2 regions of the Sphingomonas sp. Xoc002 genome follow, and region 2 is predicted to be linked to the other one. Evidence: riboswitches for the same ligand, from Rfam matches in the RefSeq annotation. Region 2 holds a riboswitch; the other holds the start of a gene.
What was found. Region 2 has a riboswitch for cobalamin ahead of cobW (cobalamin biosynthesis protein CobW). Riboswitches for the same ligand answer to the same signal wherever they lie in the genome.
Positions count from the first base shown of each region.

Region 1: it holds a riboswitch for cobalamin, as region 2 does, so the genes downstream of both, ACQR50_RS00815 (TonB-dependent receptor) here and cobW (cobalamin biosynthesis protein CobW) in region 2, are expected to answer to the same signal.

Region 1 is NZ_CP191175.1:154,228-164,001, forward strand. Features, by position in the region: gene ACQR50_RS00775 (alpha/beta hydrolase-fold protein) at 1-207, opposite strand, end outside; gene ACQR50_RS00780 (hypothetical protein) at 531-851, shown strand; gene ACQR50_RS00785 (CsbD family protein) at 883-1,260, shown strand; gene ACQR50_RS00790 (PAS domain S-box protein) at 1,294-2,781, shown strand; gene ACQR50_RS00795 (hypothetical protein) at 2,778-2,960, shown strand; gene ACQR50_RS00800 (hypothetical protein) at 2,963-3,844, shown strand; gene ACQR50_RS00805 (entericidin A/B family lipoprotein) at 3,906-4,052, shown strand; gene ACQR50_RS00810 (hypothetical protein) at 4,170-4,487, opposite strand; cobalamin riboswitch at 4,576-4,796, shown strand; gene ACQR50_RS00815 (TonB-dependent receptor) at 5,011-7,140, shown strand; gene ACQR50_RS00820 (PepSY domain-containing protein) at 7,127-8,554, shown strand; gene ACQR50_RS00825 (glutathione S-transferase family protein) at 8,638-9,309, shown strand; gene ACQR50_RS00830 (tRNA-binding protein) at 9,296-9,655, shown strand.
Region 2 is NZ_CP191175.1:2,971,891-2,981,664, forward strand. Features, by position in the region: gene ACQR50_RS13550 (cobalt-precorrin-6A reductase) at 1-690, shown strand, start outside; gene cobJ (precorrin-3B C(17)-methyltransferase) at 666-1,415, opposite strand; gene cobI (precorrin-2 C(20)-methyltransferase) at 1,412-2,137, opposite strand; gene ACQR50_RS13565 (precorrin-8X methylmutase) at 2,134-2,763, opposite strand; gene ACQR50_RS13570 (cobalamin biosynthesis protein CobG) at 2,763-3,884, opposite strand; gene cobN (cobaltochelatase subunit CobN) at 3,881-7,324, opposite strand; gene cobW (cobalamin biosynthesis protein CobW) at 7,329-8,366, opposite strand; cobalamin riboswitch at 8,548-8,746, opposite strand; gene ACQR50_RS13585 (HoxN/HupN/NixA family nickel/cobalt transporter) at 8,772-9,774, opposite strand, start outside.

The DNA of each region.
Region 1 (9,774 bases), 1.1 Mb from region 2:
CTTCACCGCCTTGGCATCGGGGGCGGTGATGCGGAAACGGGCATATCCCTGCGAATTGACCTGCGGATAGGACTGGCCAGGCTGGTTGAGCGAAGAGGGGCGGAAATCCTCGATCACCGCCGGTGGGGCGGTCTGGGGCGTGGTCTGAGCAGGGGCCATGGATGCGGCCATCGTCACCGTTAAGGCGGCCGCCAACAGGATCTTCATCGATCATCCTCCCTCGTCATCCGTTGGTTCATTTCGACCATGTCGGAGGGGGGGATGGTGCCGTTTATGGCCCGATCACACAAGGCGGTTTGGCAAAAAACAAAGCGGAGACAATGGCTTGCCTGTGAAATCCTTTGCGGCGCCGCCACGTTCGTCGAATGGGTGATCGCGCCGCGCGCCGGCGTATATGCCCGCCGGCGCCTTTAAACTGGTAGAAGACTACCAACCATTCCCGCAAAAATACCAGGAACGGCTTAACTTATCATAAGTTGTACCCGGCCAGATCGGTCGCATTTCGCCGCCGGTCGCATGGGAGCAACCGGGTGGCCAAAATCCTCGCAAGCATCGGCATCGCGCTCGTCGCGGTGGCGTGCACCCCGCCATCGACGCGGATCGCCACCGGGCTGGAGCGCTATGGCCTGGACAGCCAACGTTCGACCTGTGTCGGCCAGCGGCTGGAGCGCAACCTGTCGCTGGGGCAGCTGCAACAGCTGGGCAATGCCGCCGCGGCTTATCGCCGTGACGATCCAAATCCCGGCCAGCTGACCGCAGGCGATCTGATCCGGGTCGCAGGCGAGATCAAGGACCCGAAGATCGCATTGGAAGTCGGCAAGGCCGCCGCCACCTGCGGCGTGGCTCCCTGACATCCTTTCATTTCATTTTCGGAGACGAACGATGAACAAGCATGAACTGCACGGCAATGCGCGCCATTTCGGTGGCAAGGTGGAAAAGACGATCGGCGATGCGGTCGACAGCCGCGACTGGAAGGTGGCGGGCGTCACCGATCAGGTGGCGGGCAGCGCCGAGCATCTGTTCGGTCGTGCCCAGTCGGTTGCGGGCGATGTGGCGGATGCCACCCCCAGCCTGATCGAGGAAGCGCGCGAGCGGATCGGCGAGGCCACCGATCGGTCGGTCGCGGCCGCGCGTCGCGGCTCGGAAAAGGCCGTGGACGCGGTGCGCGCCAATAACAGCAATAACGGCGTGGTCTGGGCCGTCGTCGCGGCGCTGGGCGGCTATGCGCTCGCCGCGCTGATCCACGGACGCCGGGACTAAGGGCCGGACAGCTTGGCGCCCTCGCTTGCCACCATGCGGGATACCGTCGACCTCCGGCACCTGCGACAGATCGTCGCGGGGCTGGACGAGGGGGTGATCCTGGTCGATCCCGACCAGAGCCTGCTCTGGGCGAACGACGCCGCGCTGGCGATGCACGGGGTCGAACGCCTGGAACAGCTGGGCCGGACGGTGGATGAGTATCGCCGCCGCTTCCGCCTGCGCTACCGGAACAATCACCGGCTGGAGGCCGACGACTATCCGGTCGAGCGGGTCGCGGCGGGCGAGTCCTTCTCCGAGGTGGTGGTCGAAGTCGCGGTCGAGGGCGAAAAGGACCCGCGCTGGGTCCATCAGGTGCGCAGCCTGGTGCTGAACGACCGCGATGACGGCGAGCCGACCTGCGTCGTCCTGATCATCCAGGACGTCACCGCCCGTTATGAGGCGGAGGATCGGTTCGAACAGTCGTTCAACGCCAACCCGGCGCCCGCGATCATCTGTCGTCTGGCCGATCTGCGGTTCGTCAAGGTGAACCAGGGCTTTGTCGAGATGACCGGATTTCCGCGCGACCAGGTGCTGTGCCGGACCGTCTACGACATCGACGTGCTGCGCGGGGCCGAGCGGCTGGAGCTGGCGAAGGAGCGGCTGGCCGAGGGGCGGACCATTCCGCAGATGGAGGCGGAACTGGCGCTGCCGGGCGGCGGGACCAAGCTGGTCATCGTTGCGGGCCAGCCGATCGACATGGGGGACCAGCCCTGCATGTTGTTCACCTTCGCCGATCTGGAGCCGCGCCGAAAGGCCGAGTCGGCGCTGCGCCACAGCGAGGAGCGGTTCACCCGCACCTTCCAGATGGCGCCGGTGCCGATGGCGATCGGTGCGCGCGACGGCCATGTGCTGTGCGAGGTCAATGCCAGTTTCGCCGAGCTGACCGGATATGGCACGACCGAGATCATCGGGCGCTCGCTGGCCGATGTCGGGCTGTGGGCGAACGACGCGGCACAGGCCGAGATCGAGGCCGCGATCGACGACGGTCGCGACCTGCGCGGGGTCGAGGCGCGGATCGTCGCTAAGGACGGCGGGTGCAGCGACTGCCTGGTGTCGACCGAGCTGATCACGCTGGGCGGCGACACCTGCGTCCTCTGGGCGTTCCAGGACATCACCCAGCGCAAGGCGACCGAGCTGGAGCTGGTCGAGGCGATCGACGCGGTGATGAAGGACACCAGCTGGTTCAGTCGGTCGATCATGGACAAGCTGGCCCGGCTGCGCGCGCCGCAGGACGAACTGGGCGGCGCGAGCCTGGACGACCTGACCGCGCGCGAGCGTGAGGTGCTCGGCCTGATCTGTCGCGGGCTGGACGACAAGAGCATCGCGCGGGCGCTGGGCGTGTCGGGCAACACGGTGCGCAACCATGTCGCGCGCATCTACGCCAAGATCGGCGTCAACCGCCGCACCGCCGCCACCGCCTGGGCGCATGCGCGCGGCTTCGACGGCGAGGGTGCGCTTGGCCGACGGGAGGTGCCCGCATGAGCGACAAGAATTTCAGGAATCCGACCGATCGCGTGCGTCATGCCAAAGGGGCGGCACGCGAGACGATCGGGAAGCTGATCGGCGACGACGCCGCCATCAGCCAGGGGCGCAAGGAACAAGAGGCGGCGGCCCGCACCAAAAAGGCCGGTCCCGCCCAAGAACCGAAAGAACAGGAGTGAATATGGCTACGCATGTAACGCCCGGCTATGCGCCGGTGGAAGAGGGCGCGATCGTCCGCGCGACCCGTCGCATTTCGTGGGGCGCGATCTTTGCCGGTGTGGTGATCGCGGTTGCGGTCCAGCTGGTGATGGGCATCCTCGGCACCGGCATCGGCCTGTCGATGGTCGACCCGGTTCAGGGTTCGACGCCGGGCGCGGCGGGCTTCGGCATCGGGGCGGGCCTGTACTGGCTGATCACCACCGTCGTGGCGCTGGGCGCCGGTGGCTATGCCGCGGCGCGCGTGTCGGGCGTGACCGAGAAGTTCGATGCGCTGGTCCACGGTCTGGTCGTGTGGGGCGTCACCCTGCTCCTGACCATGTATCTGCTGACCTCGGCGGTCGGCGGGATCATCGGTGGCGCGTTCCGTACCGTCGGCGCGGTGGCGGGTGCCGCCGGTTCGACCGTGGGCGCGGCTGCTCCGAAGGTCGCGCAGGTCGCGGGCGTCGATCAGAATGACGTGCAGGCCGAAGCCGCCAAATATCTGACCGAAACGCCCGCCGATCCGGCGCAGATGACCCCGGAACAGGCGCAGAAGGAAGTCGCCAAGCAGCTGCCCGCCATGGCGCGCGGCGGTGCGGACGGCGCCCGGGCCGAAGCGCGCGTGGTCGACATCGTCGCCGCCCAGCGCAAGATCGGCCGCGACCAGGCCCAGGCCCAGGTGAATCAGGCCAAGGCCGAATTCGTCCAGACCAAGAACGAAGCCGTCGCCAAGGCCAAGCAGGCCGCCGATGCCGCCGCCGGCGCCGGTGCCAAGACCTCGTTCCTCCTGGTGCTCGCGCTGCTGGTCGGCGCCGGTGCCTCCGCCTTTGGCGCAACGGCGGCCAGCCGCCGTCGTCTGCGCTGAGTACCCGCGGCGGGCCAGCGTATCGGGCCCGCCGCACCCCCCTTTTTTCGAGGAGATCGTCATGACCAAGAAGATCGCTCTGGGTGCTACCCTGTTCGCCGTCCTGACCCTGTCGGCCTGCAACACCGTGAACGGCGCAGGCCGCGACCTGCGTTCGGCCGGTGCGGCCGTGTCCGACGCCTCGGGCCAGGACAAGCCGAAGAAGTAACGGGAAGGGCAGGGGCGATGCGTCCCTGCCCTTATTATATTCCTCCCCTGAAAGGGGCGGTGGCGCGCACAGCGCGTCGGAGGGGTGTCCCGCTATCGAGAGGGCGACACCCCTCCGTCAGGGCTTCGCCCTGCCACCTCCCCTGCCAGGGGAGGATTTCTTCATGGTTTCAGGCGGCACATCCGCCTCGACCAGTTCGACGACCTCGAACCGATACCCGACCCAGCCGCGCTGCCGCACCGCTTCCGCCATGGCGGCATCGTTCGCCACCGCCGCCTTGCGCGACTTGGCATGGCCCCAGAACACTTCGGTCCTGCCCCCGCCCAGATCGGCGACGATCCGCCAATAATGGGTGAAGGGCTGCGATGTCGGGCCTATCGTCTTCACATAGCCATCGGGCATCGTCGCGATCAGATAACGGTTCCTGCGTGCCATGCCGCCGCCATAGCGCAACGACGCCGCGACCTCATCCCGCTTGACGCCCTCCGTCGCCGCCGCGTAGCGATACGAGGCCGGAATGATCCGGCGATATGATCGCGCCGGTTCTCCCGACAAGGGAGATTAAAAGGGAACACGGTGAGGGGGCTTGGCTCCCCAAATCCGCGGCTGTCCCTGCAACTGTAAGCGGTGAGCGGCGATGCACGGATCGGCCATGGGCGATCCAGCCACTGGGGCAACCTGGGAAGGCGCATCCGTCCGCGACGACCCGTGAGCCAGGAGACCTGCCGGCGTCAGGTCGCTCATGCCCGGTCCAGGGGATGGTCGAGGCTAGGTCTGTTCCGACGAGCGACGCCATAAGTGGCGGAGGCGCATGGGTGGCCCTGTGGAATGCGGAAAACGGCGTGCCGCACGCAGGTCACCCGGCTGCCCGAAATCGGGCGGCAAGGCCTCGGCTTGTTCGCGACAAGACGCTATGGGCTTTGAAATGATATATCGTAACAGATTCGGACAGGTTCCTATGGTCCTGTGGGGTGGCGCGGCGCTTCTGCTGGGGGCGACGCAGGCAAGCGCGCAAAAGGCGGAGGAACAGGGGGGCGACGCCACCGTGCTGGTGATCGGCACGCGGGAGAAACAGGCGCTCGACACACCCAATGCCACCGGCAGTCGCCTGGGCCTGACGCCGATGGAGACGCCCGCCAGCATCGCATCGCTCGACGGCGGGACGATCCGCGCCCGCGGCGATGTGTCGATCGTCGAGGCGGAGACGCGCGCGCCCGGCCTGTCGAGCGTCGCCAATCCGGGCAATGGCGGCACGGCCTTGGCCGCGCGCGGCTTTTCGGGGCAGGGATCGGTGCTGCAACTGGTCGACGGCGTGCGGCTGTTCCCGGCGGCGGGGACGATCACCTTCCCGACCGATCCCTGGATGGTCGAGCGGATCGATGTGCTGGGCGGCCCTGCCTCGGTCCTCTACGGGCAGGGCGCGCTGGGCGGCGCGGTCAATGTCGTAATGCGCGCGCCCACCGCGCAGACCCATGGCCAGGCCGAGATCGGTTTTGGCGGGCAGGACAGTTTCCGCGCCGCCGCCGGGCTGGGCGGGCCGCTGACACCGACACTGGGTTACCGCGTGGATGCCAGCTATCGCCGGTCCGACGGCTATGTCGATCGGGGGCAGTCGGACAGCGTCGCGCTGTCGGGGACGTTGCGCTGGTCGCCGTCCGCGACACTGGCGGTGACGGTGCGCGGCGATCATGGCGACCAGCGGCCCATGCCCTATTTCGGCACCCCGCTGATCGACGGGCGGCTCGACCTTCGGGGGCGGGATCGCAACTATAATGTCGGCGACGGGCGGATGCGGTACCGCGACGACCGCGCCTCGATCCGGGTCGACTGGAGTCCCAGCAGCGCGGTCAGCCTGTCCAACATCGCCTATGTCCTGACCAGCGACCGTTTCTGGCGCAATCTGGAGAATTATTGCTGGGTCGGTGCGAGCGGCGCGTGCGCGGACGGATCGACGGGTATTCCGGCCACGATCCGGCGGAGCAGCAATTACGGCATCCGTCACGACCTGACCCAATGGGGCGATCAGGCCAGCGTGACGTGGCGCACGGGACTCGCGCCGGGCATCGCCAACGCGCTGGTCGTCGGGGTGGACGCCAATCTGGTCCGCTTCACCCATGAGAACGACTTCGGCTCGGTCGAGCAGATCGATGCGGTCGATCCCTTCGCCTTCGATCCCGGTCATTTCCTCGATACGCAGGGAATCGCCCCACGCTATCGCACCCGCACCACCGCACTGGCGGTGTTTGCCGAGGATCGGGTAACGCTCGGCCCGAAATGGTCGGTGGTCGGCGGCGTCCGTTACGAGGTGGACAATGTCCGTCGCTGGACCGTCGCCACGCCGGATCGCTTCGTGCTGGAAAAGACGTTCCGCAACGCGACGTGGCGCGCGGGGCTGGTCTATCAACCGGTGCCGACCCTGTCGCTCTATGCGCAATATGCCACGGGCGTCGATCCGCTGGGCACGCTGACCACCGTGTCGACCGGGCAGGTGCAGTATAGCAACGCGCGCGGGAACCAGGTCGAGGCGGGGGCCAAATGGCTGTTCGCGAGCGGACATGGCACCGCCACGCTGACGGCCTATCGCATCGTCAAGACCGGGTTGCTCGCCCAGCGCACGCTGGCGAGCCCCGTCGAGCAGGTCGGGCAACGATCGTCGCAGGGCGTCGAGGCGGCGGTGACGCTCGATCTGCCGCAGGGCTTCGGGATCGATGCAAACGGCACGCTGCTCGATGCGCGGTTCGACGATTTCCGCTCCGGCGGCGTGGATTATAGCGGCCGCACCCCGCCGAACGTGCCCGAGGCGCTGGCCAATCTCTGGCTGCGCTGGGATGCCACGGCCAAGCTACAGGCGCGCGCCGGGCTGCGTTATGTCGGGCGTCGCTTTTCGGACAATGGCGAGGCGTTCCGCATCCCCGGCTATGCGACGGTGGACACGACCTTGTCCTATGCGCTGACGCCGCATCTGGCGGTCGATGTCCGCGCCTATAACCTGTTCGACAAACCCTATGCGGTGACGGCCTATGGCGACCAGCAATGGATATTGGGTCGCCCGCGCGCGCTGGACATCGGCGTCCGTGCGGGGTTCTGACCGGCCCTGGGGGAAGGCGGCATTGCGGCTCGCCTTCCTCACCCATCGCTGGGTCGGGATCGTCACCTGCCTGTTCTTCGCCATATGGTTCGCCAGCGGACTGGTGATGCTTTACGTGCCCTATCCGTCGCTGCGCCCGGCGGAGAACTGGAAGCACGCGCAACCGATCGACTGGGCGCGGGTCGGCCGACCGCCCGTGGCACCCGACGCCCGGCGGATCACGCTGGAGATGCGCGACGCCGCACCGGTCTGGCGGATCGAGAGCCGTGATGGCGACACCCGCATCCTGTCGGCGGACGGCGGAGCGGTCGCTCCCGTCGATGCCGCCCTCGCCGCACGCGTCGCCACGCGGTTTGCAGGGCCGGTCCGCCATGCCGAGCGGATCGCAGACGACCAATGGACGGTGGCGAACGGTTTCGACCGGCATCGCCCCTTGTGGAAGATCGCGCTGGCCGATGCGGCGGGGACCGAACTTTATATCTCCAGCCTGACCGGCCAGCCGGTGCAGCGGACGACACGGGGCCAGCGGTTCTGGAACTGGCTGGGCTCGGTGCCGCACTGGATATACCCGACCCTATTGCGCCGCGACCGCGAGACTTGGCGGCAGGCGGTGATGTGGGTGGCGGGCCCGTGCATCGCGGTGGCGCTGACCGGCCTGTGGGTCGGCATATTGCGGCTGCGCGCCGGGCGGCGGCGCTATCGGGGCGGGCGGGTGACGCCCTATCGCGGCTGGATGCTCTGGCACCATGTCAGCGGGCTGGCGGGGGCTGCGATGCTGACCAGCTGGATCGTCAGCGGCTGGCTGTCGGTCGATCCGGGGCACGCCTTTGCCGGGGGCGAGTCGCCTGCCGCGATGATGCGGGCCTATGCCGGGCAGGCGGGGCAACCGCACGACCTGAACCGGTTGGCCCGGATCGCACCGGATGCCCGCACGGTCGAGTGGAGCGGGGACGCGGGGTTCGCGCGGATCGCGATCGATCGTGCCGCGCCGCATCCGCACTGGCTGGAGCAGGCGACGCTAGCCCCCGCCCAGGCCGCCGATCCGTTACGCGCGGCGATGCTGGTGCCGGGCGGACGGCGGGTGGCGCGCGAGTGGCTGGCGCGACCCGACTTCTATTGGACCGACGCGACGCGGTTGCCGCTCTGGCGGTTGCGGTTCGACGATGCGGCGGCGACCTGGCTTTATGTCGATCCCGACAGCGGAGCGCTTGTCGAGCGGCAGGACCAAGTACGGCGCGCCTATCGCTGGGTCTATACGCTGCTCCACACCTGGGACTGGCCGTGGCTGACCGCGCATCATGGGGTCTGGACCGGCTGGATGTGGCTCTGGTCGCTGGCCGGTTTGGTGCTGTCGATCAGCGGTGTCGTGCTTGGGCAGCGGCGCCTGCGTCGCCCCGCGCGCGGAAAAAGATGAAAGCGTCGCCCTGCGCGCGGGAAAGGGTGAAAAGCACGCCATCGGGGTTGGCGTCGCGCGTTCCGCCCGCTTAAGTGGGCGGCATGTGGCAACTCTACCAATTCCCGCTCTGTCCCTTTTCGCGCAAGGTCCGGCTGTTGCTGGGCGAGAAGGGCGTCGGATACGAGTTGGTGCGCGAGTCGCCATGGCAGCGGCGCGACGAGTTTCTCGACATGAACCCTGCCGGGCAAACCCCGGTGATGGTCGATGAGGAGCGTGGCGTGCTGCTGGTCGACTCGATGGCGATCAGCGAGTTTTTCGAGGAAACGGTCGAAAAGTCGGCGATGATCAACGGCACCGCCGTCGGTCGCGCCGAAATCCGGCGGCTGGTGACGTGGTTCGACACGCATTTCTATCAGGACGTGACCGGCCCGCTGCTTCACGAACGCATGGTCAAGCGCGTCGCGCGCACCGGCAGCCCCGATGCCAAGGGCCTACGCGAGGCGATGAAGGCGGCGGTCGGGCATCTCGATTACACCGATTATCTGCTCGACCATCGCAACTGGCTGGGCGGGGCGACGATGAGTCTCGCCGATCTGGCGGCGGCGGCGCAGATTTCGGTCGCCGACTATCTGGGCGGCATCGACTGGAAGGGGCATGAACAGACCGCGCGCTGGTATCGCGGGCTGAAAAGCCGCCCCTCCTTCCGCCCGTTGCTGTCCGAGCGGATGGAGATGGTCACCCCGCCGTCGCATTACGACAATGTCGACTTCTGACGCCCCCGCCACCCGTATCGGGATCGAGGATTTCCTGGCGGTCGACATCCGTGTCGGCACCGTCATCGCCGCCGAACCTTTCCCCGAAGCGCGCAAGCCCGCGATCAAGCTGACGATCGATTTCGGCGATGTGATCGGCGTGAAGCGCTCCTCGGCGCAGATCACGCGGCATTATACGCCGGAGACCCTGGTCGGTCGGCAGGTGGCGGCGGTGGTCAATTTTCCGCCGCGCCAGATCGGGCCGATGATGTCCGAGGTGCTGACCCTGGGCTTTCCCGATGCGGAGGGGCAGGTGGTGCTGATCGCGCCGGATTTGCCTGTACCCAATGGGGGGCGGTTGTTCTGAGGGTTTCCCTTGGCCTTCGACCTCGCTCAGGGTGAGCGCAGTCGAAACCCACGCCCCCCACTAACCCAAATTGTTAGCCTTAACATTACCCCTTGCGCCCTACGCCGCGAAGCGTACCA
Region 2 (9,774 bases):
CTGGCGACGCGCGGCGAGCGCGCGGTGCTGAGCTATGCGGGCCGGACCGAAGCCCCGCGCGCCCAAGCGATCCCGATGCGGGTCGGCGGTTTCGGCGGTGTCGAGGGGCTGGCCGACCATATGCGCCGCGAAGGCGTGACCCATCTGGTCGACGCCACCCATCCCTTTGCGGCGCAGATCAGTGCCAATGCGATTGCGGCGGCGGAGTTGGCGGGCGTCCCCCTTCTCGCGCTGACCCGGCCCGAATGGGTAGAGACGCCCGGCGACCGCTGGACCCGCGTGGCGGATATCGAACAGGCGGTGGCCGCACTCGGCTCCGATCCGGCGCGCGTCTTCCTGGCGCTCGGGCGTCAGACCATCGGCGACTTCGCCAGCGCGCCGCAGCATTTCTACCTGCTCCGCTTCGTCGATGCCGCCGCACCGCCCGCACTGCCCCGCCACCATCTGGTCGTGGACCGAGGTCCCTTTACGCTGGCTGGCGAACTGGCGCTGCTGCGCGAACATCAGATCGAAGGGATCGTGGCCAAGAATGCAGGTGGCTCCGGCGCACGGGCGAAGCTCGATGCGGCACGCGAAATCGGGTTGCCGGTCGTCATGATCGACCGACCCTTCATTCCGCCCCGCCCGCAGGTCGGCAGCGTCGCGGCCGTGCTGGACTGGCTGGATCACGGCGTCGTCCGGGGGGTGTAGAGGATCGGGCGCCCCGCGTGCGGGATCATCCGCGTGCGGCTGGAGCCGATGATGATGACGGTGCGCATATCGGCCATCTCGCCCCGCGCTTGCGGAAGCGGCACGATGCGCAAATGCTCCTCGGGTGTGGAGACGGCGCGGGCGAACAGCACCGGGCGGTCATCCCCGCATGTCTCGCGCAACAGCGCAAAGGCGGCATCCAGCGCATCGGGCCGCGCCTTCGACCGGGGATTGTAAAGCGCGATGGCGAAATCCGCCTCCGCCGCCAGCGCCAGCCGCCGCTCGATCAGTGCCTGGGGCTTCAGGTTATCCGACAGGTTGATCGCGCAGAAATCATGGCCCAGCGGCGCGCCCGCCCGCGCGCTCGCCGCCAGCATCGCGGTGATGCCGGGCAAGACGCGGATGTCGAGATCGTGCCAGCGCGCAGGATCTTCCTCGACCCGCTCGAAGATCGCCGCCGCCATCGCGAACACCCCCGGATCGCCCGAGGATACGACGACGACGCGGCAGCCCGCCTCCGCCATCTCCAGCGCATGGAGCGCGCGGTCGCGCTCGACCCGGTTGTCGCTGGCATGGCGGGTCAGGCCGGGCCGCTCTGGGACGCGCGCGACGTAAGGAATATAGCCGACGACATCGGTCGCCTCGGCCAGCGCCGCCGATACCTGGGGCGTGACCATCGCCTCCGCGCCCGGCCCGAGCCCGACGACGATCAGCCAGCCGCTCATGGCCGCCGCCCCTGTCCGTGGATCAGCGCGATCGAGAAATAGGGGGCGGGAGCATCCTCCACCTCTGCCAGTCGGCGGACCCGTTCCCCGGCCTGGGCGGCATGTTCGACCAGCCAGGCCTGCTCGGTCCGCCCCGCCGCCGCGATCGCGCGGCGCAGCTTGGGCAAGTGGCGGCCGATCTTCATCACGACCAGCGCGTCGGTCTCGGCGATGCGGCGGGTCAGCTCCGGCTCGGGCAAGGTCGCCATCGCGACGGTCAGCACGTCGTCGCCCCAGGTGATCGGCGCGCCGCTGGCGGTCCAGGCGCCCGACATGCCGGTGATGCCGGGCACCACCGTGACGGGCACATGATCCTTCAACCGGCTGTGCAGGTGCATGAACGAGCCGTAGAAGAACGGATCGCCCTCACACAAGACCACCACATTCTCGCCGCCCTGCACCAGCGACAGGATATGCGCGGTGCACTGCGCGTAGAAGGCGGACAGGTACTCATTGTAGCGCGGGTCGGTGAACAGGATCTCGGTCGTGACCGGATAGTCCATCGGATATTCGACCACATCGCCCCGCAGCATGCCCTCGACGATGGTGCGCGCATGGCCGCGCCGTCCGGCCTTGCGGAAGTACGCGACATGCCGCGCCCCGCGCACCAGCCGGTCGGCGCGCACGCTCATCAGGTCCGCCGCGCCCGGCCCCAGGCCCACACCGTGAACGGTCCCCGTCATTCGGCGCGGCTCGCCAGCGCGTTGATCGCCGCCACCGTGATCGCGCTGCCGCCGGGACGGCCCTTCACGATGGCGCACGGGACCGGCTGCGCTTCCCACAGCGCATCCTTCGACTCCATCGCGCCGACGAAACCGACAGGACAGCCGATGATCGCCGCCGGGCGCGGGCAGTCGGGGTCTTCCAGCATGGTCAGCAGATGGAAGAGCGCGGTCGGCGCATTGCCGATCGCCACCAGCGCGCCTGCCAGATGCGGCCGCCACAGCTCCAGCGCGGCGGCGGAACGGGTCGTGCCCATTTCCTTGGCGAGCGCGGGCACGGCGGGATCGCGCAGCGTACAGATCACCGGATTATCGGCGGGCAGCCGGGCACGCGTGACCCCCTCGCTGACCATATGCGCGTCGCACAGGATCGCCGCGCCGTTCACCAGCGCCTGCCGCCCCGCCACCGCGAAACCGGCCGAGAAATGGATCGACGGCGCCAGTTCGACCAGCCCGGCGGCATGGATCATGCGCACCGCGACCGGCTCTTCCTCCGTATCGAAGCGGGCCAGCTCCGCCTCGGCGCGGATGATGGCGAAGGACTGGCGATAGATCGCCGCGCCATCGGTTTCATAAGTGTACGGCATCAACAGGCTCCGAAAAGCGCGACCGCCCGCTCGGGCGTCAATCCGGTGTGAAGGGGCGCGGCCCCGGCGCGGGCGTGTCTGGCCAGATCGAAAGCCCCCTCCCGCCCGGTCAGCACCCAGTCCGCCGCCCGTGCCCGTGCGCAGCCCTTCGCGCAACCCGAGACGTGCAGGCGTCCGTCGATCAGCGGTGCGAGCCGGACGGCCACCTCACGGGTTTCGACACTCGCCTGCGGACAGGCGGGCGCGCCGACACAGGCATCGATATGCAGGATGGGACTGTCGGCGAGCAGCATGTCGGCGGCGGGGGCCGGTGCGATGCCTTCCGCGATCAACAGCCGCCAAGGGGTAAGGCGCAGGGCGCAACCATGCGTGCGAACGAATGCCGCCAGTGACGCGGCGTCGATCCGGCCGAAGGGCAGCCCATAGACCGCCCCGATCGGATGCGCGCCCGGCTGCATCGGTTTGCCGGATGCGGGTACGGCGTCGCCTTGGGCCCAGTCGGGCAGGGCCACCTTGTGGCGCGCCATTCGCCCGGCCGCGTGTCCGCCGCTTTCGCTGAACCAGTGCGCCAGCCGAATCAGGGCGTCGACCGCGTTGGACCGCGTCACGACGACACCGCTCGACCGCCCATCCCCACGCAGCGCCAGGGTGCCAGTGGCGGTCCTCTCGATACGGAAATCCCCGGGCGCATCCGTTACTATCGGCGACGGCCCCGCATCGATGATAAAGCCCACCTTGCCCGGCAGTTCGGGCAGTTCGGCCAGGCGCGCCCGCAATTCGCTGGCGATGGCATGACTATCGTCGCCCTCACGCCAATCCGGGTTGACAAGGATCGCCCCCCGCCCCTCCGACACCGGATCGGGATCGACCAGCCCCAACGCCTGCAACTCCGCCAACAGCATGGGCCAGCCGGCCTCGGTCACACCCCGGATTTGCAGGTTCGCACGGACCGTCAGGTCGATCTGGCCATTGCCGTGGCGGATCGCGCCCGCGCACAGCCCTTCGGCCTGTTCCGCCGTCAACCGTCCCAGCGGCGGGCGAACGCGGACCAGCAGCCCGTCGCCCGCCATCATCGGCCGGAATGCATCGGGGCACCAGCCCTTGACCACGAAGCCGGTCATGCCGCGCCGTCCAGCATCGCGAGCACCGAATTGCGCCGCGTCGGCCACAGCCCCGCCGCATGAAGCGCCGCAAAGCGCGCCTCCATCGCCTTCAACGCCGCCGGGTTTGCCTGCGCCATGAAGTCGCGCACGGCATCCTGCGCCAAGGTCGCGTCCCAATACAGGTCGATCAGCGCGGCGGGCACGGCCTCCGCCAGATGCGCGAAGCTACCCAGATGGTCGAGCGTCGCGGCGATCTCCGCCGCGCCCCGGAAACCATGCGCCATCATCCCCGCCACCCAGCACGGATTGGCGGCGCGGGCATGGACGGTGCGCGCGATCTCCTCGGCCAGCGTCCGCGCCTTGGGGTTGGCGGGATCGCGCGTGTCGAGATGATAGAGCGCCGCCGCGCCCTCCCCCAAAGCCACGCGCGCCGCTGCGAAACCCGCCTGATGCGCGGCATAATCGGCGGCGAGCAGCAGATCGCTTTCGGGCAGGTCGTGGAGATGGACGAACGCCTGCGCCGCCGCCACCCGCGCGGCGATCCCCTCCGCATCGCGCCGGTCGCCATCGTCGAGCGCGGTCGCCGAGGCGGCAAGCCAGCTCTGCCCCGCCTCGATCCGTGCCGCCTCGTCATAGTCCGCATTCGAATCCAGCCCGATGCCATAGCGTCCCGGCGCCGGGCCATAGACGCGCGGTGTCGCCTGTCCGAGAAACGGATTCCAGTCCGGCGCTTCGTCCCGCTGGCCGAGCGCGCGCACCGCCTGCCCGAACAGCGCGACCAGATGCGGGAAGGCGTCGCGGAACAGCCCCGAGACGCGCAACGTCACATCGACGCGCGGCCGGTCGAAGCGCATCAGCGGCATCACCTCGAACCCCGTCACCCGCTCGGAACGGTGGTCCCAGACCGGCTCGACCCCGATCAGGTGCAGCGCCATGGCGAATTCCTCGCCCGCCGTGCGCATCGTCGCCGATCCCCACAGATCGACGATCAGGGTGCGCAGGTGATCGCCCTCCTCCTGCATATGGCGGCGGATCAGTTCCTCGGCGAGCTTGACGCCCTGAAGATGCGCGGCCCGGCTCGGCACCGCACGCGGATCGATGGCGTAAAGGTTGCGCCCCGTGGGCAGCACATCGGCACGCCCGCGATAGGGCGAACCCGAAGGCCCCGCCGGAACGCGCTTTCCATCCAGCCCGGCGAGCAACCCCGCCCGCTCCGCCGCGCCCTGCTCACCGCGCCCGAAGACGTGCAGGCCTTCGCCGAACTGGCTGTCCTTCACGTCGCAGACGAATGCGTCGATCCGGGCGAGCGGATCCTCCGCCCCCGCCAGCCCCAGCGTCTCGCCCAGGCCGACGCTGTCCGCCTCCTCGGCAATGCTGGTGCGCAGCCGATCGCGGCGGGCGGGGTCGAGGCCGTCGGCATTGGCATATTCGTCGAGCAGCGCCTCCAGCCGCCCCAGCCCCGCGCCGGTCTCCGGCTGCATCAGCGCCGGGGGGACATGGCCGATCGTCACCGCGCCCAGCCGCCGCTTGGCCTGCGCCGCCTCGCCCGGATCGTTGACGATGAAAGGATAGAGCACCGGCCAGTCGCGGGTCAGCGCCTCAGGCCAGCAGGCGCCGGACAGTGCGACCGCCTTGCCTGGCAGCCACTCCAGCGTGCCATGCGCGCCGACATGGACCAGCGCATCGATCCCCCGCGCACGGAGCCAGAGATAGAAGGCGACATAGGAATGGCGCGGGCAGCGCGAAAGGTCGTGATACTCGTCCGCCCGAGCCTCGCGTCGCCCGCGCTCGGGCTGGAGCGCGACGATCGCCTTGCCGAGCATGAGGGCGGGGAATTGGAACTGGTCGCTCTCGACCAGCGGGTCCTCCTCGACCGCGCCCCAGCTTTCGGCAAGGTCGGCGCGCAGACTTTCGGGAAGAGCGGCCAGCGCCTCGCGATAGGCGGCGACGGGCCAGGCGATCCGGTTGCCGAGCAGCGCGGCGGGCAGATCGGCCTGCGGTTCCAGATCATAACCCGCCTCGCGCAGATCGGCGAGGATCGCCGCCGTCGAGGCGAAGCCGTCCAGCCCCACCGCATGCGCCGCCTGCCAGTCCTTGCCCGGATAGGTCGACAGCAGGATCGCGAGGCGCCGCTCCGCCGCCGGGGTCGCCGCCAGCCTCGCCCAGCCCGCCACCTTGTCCGCCACCGCCGCGATCCGCTCGGGCTCGGCGCGGTGGAGACGCAGCGCGACGTCGAAATCGGGGTCGCGCTCTCCCGGCTGCTTGAAGCTGATCACCCCCGCGAACAGGCGCCCGTCGATCTCGGGCAGCACGACATGCATGGCGAGGTCGGCAGGCGACAGGCCGCGCGCGGCACCCTCCCAGCCCGCCCGGTCGCTGGTGGCGAGCGCAACCTGGAACACCGGCACGCCCGCGCCGTCGAGCGGGGTGGCGTCGTCCTCGCCGCGTGCCGAGAAGGCGGTGGCGTTGACGATCGCGGCGGGGGTGAGAGCCTTGACCCAGCGCGCGACCCAGGGGCCTGCGCCCTCAGCCTTCAGCGAGGGGACGAACAGGGCGACGGGGTCGAAGCCACATTCGGCCAGGGCGGCGTGGAGGGCGGCGATGGGTTCGAGGTCGGTGGCGGCGAGATAGGCTCGGTAGAAGGCGATGAGGACGCGGGGGCGAGCTGTGATCAGCAGGGTCGCGGCCGGGCAAAATAGGCCTCCTGGCATCCACCCTCCGACGGGCGGCACCTCAAAGCCCCTCTCCCGGCAGGGGGAGGGGTTGGGGAGGGGCAAGGCCGCAAGCGACGTCGCTTGTGGAGACGGCCCTCCCCCATCCCAGTTGCGGGTGAACGATGCCCCGCATCGTTCAGGCCATGCCGGGGGCATGGCCGACCCGCAACTCGCTTGCGGGAGGGGCGTGAGCGGGGAAGTCGTGCCGAGCAAAAGCCCCTCTCCCGGCGGGGGGAGGGCTTGGGGAGGGGCAAGGGCCGCAGGCGATTCCGCCGCCAATGTGCTTAGAGCCATCGCAGCCGCCTGAGCTCCGCCCGCATCGCACAGCGCCGTCAACCGCCGAACTATCGCCTCCCCCACGGTCGACGCCGCCATCAACCGCCGGTCCTCGCGCCCGTCCGCCGCCAGCACCGCCAGCGCGATACCGCGCTCGCACGCCAGCCGCTCGACCTCGCGCAGGCCGTATTCCCAGTACGCCGCGCCGCCGATCAGCCGGATCAGGATCGCCTTCGCATGCGCCAGGGTCTGCTCGACATAGGTGTCGACAGACAGCGGATGGACCAAGGCCGCCAGATTGGCGAGCCGCAGCGACCAGGAAAATCCCCCCGCCCGCCAGCCCGCCGCAAAGGCGCTGAGGTCGCTGTCGGAGAAGGACAGCACGACCACGTCACCGGGGCGCTGCCCCAGATCCTGTGGAACGGCCTGTTCCTCCAGCCCATGGCTCTCGCGAAAGACGAGATGCACGTATTCAGCCCTTCAGCACGGCCTCGATCGAAGGCCGGTCGATGCGGTCATGCTCGGCGATGACCACCACTTGCGTGCCGCGCGGCTCGCCCGCGCCCCAGGGGCGGTCATAGCTGGTGCGCACCCGGCGGCCGACCGCCTGGACCAGCAGCCGCATCGGCTTGCCCGCGACCGCCGCATAGCCCTTCACGCGCAGGATATCCTGCTGTTCGGCCAGCGCCACGATCCGCGCGGCGATCGCCTCGGGGCTCTCCACCTCGCCCAGCATCACCGAAATGCTGTCGAAATCGTCATGCTCGTGATCGTCCGCGCCGTCATGGTGCGAGGGGCGTGCGGCGATGTCGTCCTCGGCGGCGGCTTCCAGGCCCAGCACGATCTCGGCGGAGACGATGCCGTCGACCGCCTCGACCATCGGCAGCGGGCGCGGCGCCTCGGCGGCGATGATTTCGCGAGCCTTGGCGACACCCTCCGGCCCGGCGAGGTCCGCCTTGGTCAACAGGACGATATCGGCGCAGGCCAGCTGGTCCTCGAAAACCTCCGACAGTGGCGTTTCATGGTCGAGGCTGGGGTCGGCGGCGCGCTGCGCCTCGACCGCGTCGAGATCGGGGGCGAAGCGCCCCGCAGCCACCGCCTCGGCATCGGCCAGCGCCACCACGCCGTCGACGGTGATGCGCGAGCGGATGGCGGGCCAGTCGAACGCCTTGAGCAACGGCTTGGGCAGCGCCAGACCCGAGGTCTCGATCAGGATGTGATCGGGACGCGGCTCCATCGCCAGCAGCTTCTCGACCGTGGGAATGAAGTCGTCGGCGACGGTGCAGCAGATGCAGCCGTTTGCCAGCTCGACGATATTCTCCGCCGGGCAATCGGGGATCGCGCAGGACTGGAGGATGTCGCCGTCGACGCCCAACGTGCCGAATTCGTTGACCACCACCGCCAGGCGACGGCCGCCGGCGTTGCGGATCAGATGGCTGATAAGCGTGGTCTTGCCCGCGCCCAGAAAGCCGGTAACGATGGTGACGGGGACCTTGGAAAGGTCACGCATGGTAATTCTCCGACGCGCCGGACGAGCGAGCGCGGACACGGGGCCGATCGCCGGAGCGGTGACGGACGGGCGCGCGACATGCGTCCACCCCGCTGAACCGGCGACCGATGCGGCCCCGGCCGCATGGCTTCGTCGCTCCCCGACGGAGAACCGTGCCCCAACCACCCCCTGGGTCCAGGCAAGAGCGACCATGACGCCGGCAGGTCTCCTGGCTCGCGGGTCAAAGCGAAGGGATGCGCCTTCCCGGATCGCTCCAGTGGCCGTGCCTCGAATGGGCACCAGCATCGCTCGCTCACCGCTTACAGTTGCAGGGACAGCCGGGGATTTGCACCCCATTCCCGTTTGAAGCCCTTGCGGGCACCGGCGCGATCTTCGGACGGCTTATCACCCTCCGATCAGCGGCATTTATCCCGCCGCGCCGGGCTTGGCAATTCGCGCCTCCATCGCCGCGAACCCGCGCCAGCGATAAAGGAGGAAGCTCGCGCCCCAGCAGACCACGAACAGCCCGACGATGGCGAAACCCAGCACGTTGAAATGCTCGGCCAGCGCGCCCGCATAGCGGAACGGCCCCGCCGTCCAGCCGAACCGCTCGGCGAGCAAGGCGGTCGCCTGGATGCCGCCGATCACCAGCGCAACCAGTGCAGACACCAGAGTGATCGTCATGTTGTAGTAGAGCTTACGCAGCGGATGGACGAACGCCCACTCATAGGCGCCCAGCATCACCAGCCCGTCGGCGGTGTCGATCAACGCCATGCCGACCGCGAACAGCACCGGGAATACCAGGATCGTCGCCAGCGACACGCCGTCCGCCGCGTGCGAACCCGACAGGCCCAGGATCGCCACCTCTGTCGCGGTGTCGAAGCCCAGCCCGAACAGGAACCCCAGCGGCGCCATGTGCCAGCTGCGCCGGATCAGCCGGAAGAGCGGCCGGAACAGACGCGACAAAGGCCCCTGCCCCGAAAACATCATGTCGGCATCGGCCGCCGCCATCGGCTCGCCGCGTGCGACCCGGCGGAAACGGGTCCAGACATCGCGCAGGATGATCAGGTTCATGATCGCGATGGCGAACAGGAAACTCGCCGAGACGATGGTGGCGATGGTCCCGCCGCTCTGGCCGAACGCCTCGAAGTCGGACAGGGTGCTGGCGGCCAGCGCCACGGTGGTCGCGGCGATCAGGACGATGGCGGAATGGCCGAGCGCGAACCACAGGCCGACCGCGATCGGCCGCTGGCCGTCCTGCATCAGCTTGCGCGTGACATTGTCGATGGCGGCGATGTGATCGGCATCGACCGCATGGCGCAGCCCCAGGCTGTAGGCGAGCAAAGCCGTGCCCAGCATCAGGCTGTTGCCCGCAAAGACGCTGAGCGCCCAACCCCAGACGGCGATATTCACGACGATCAGCGCGCTC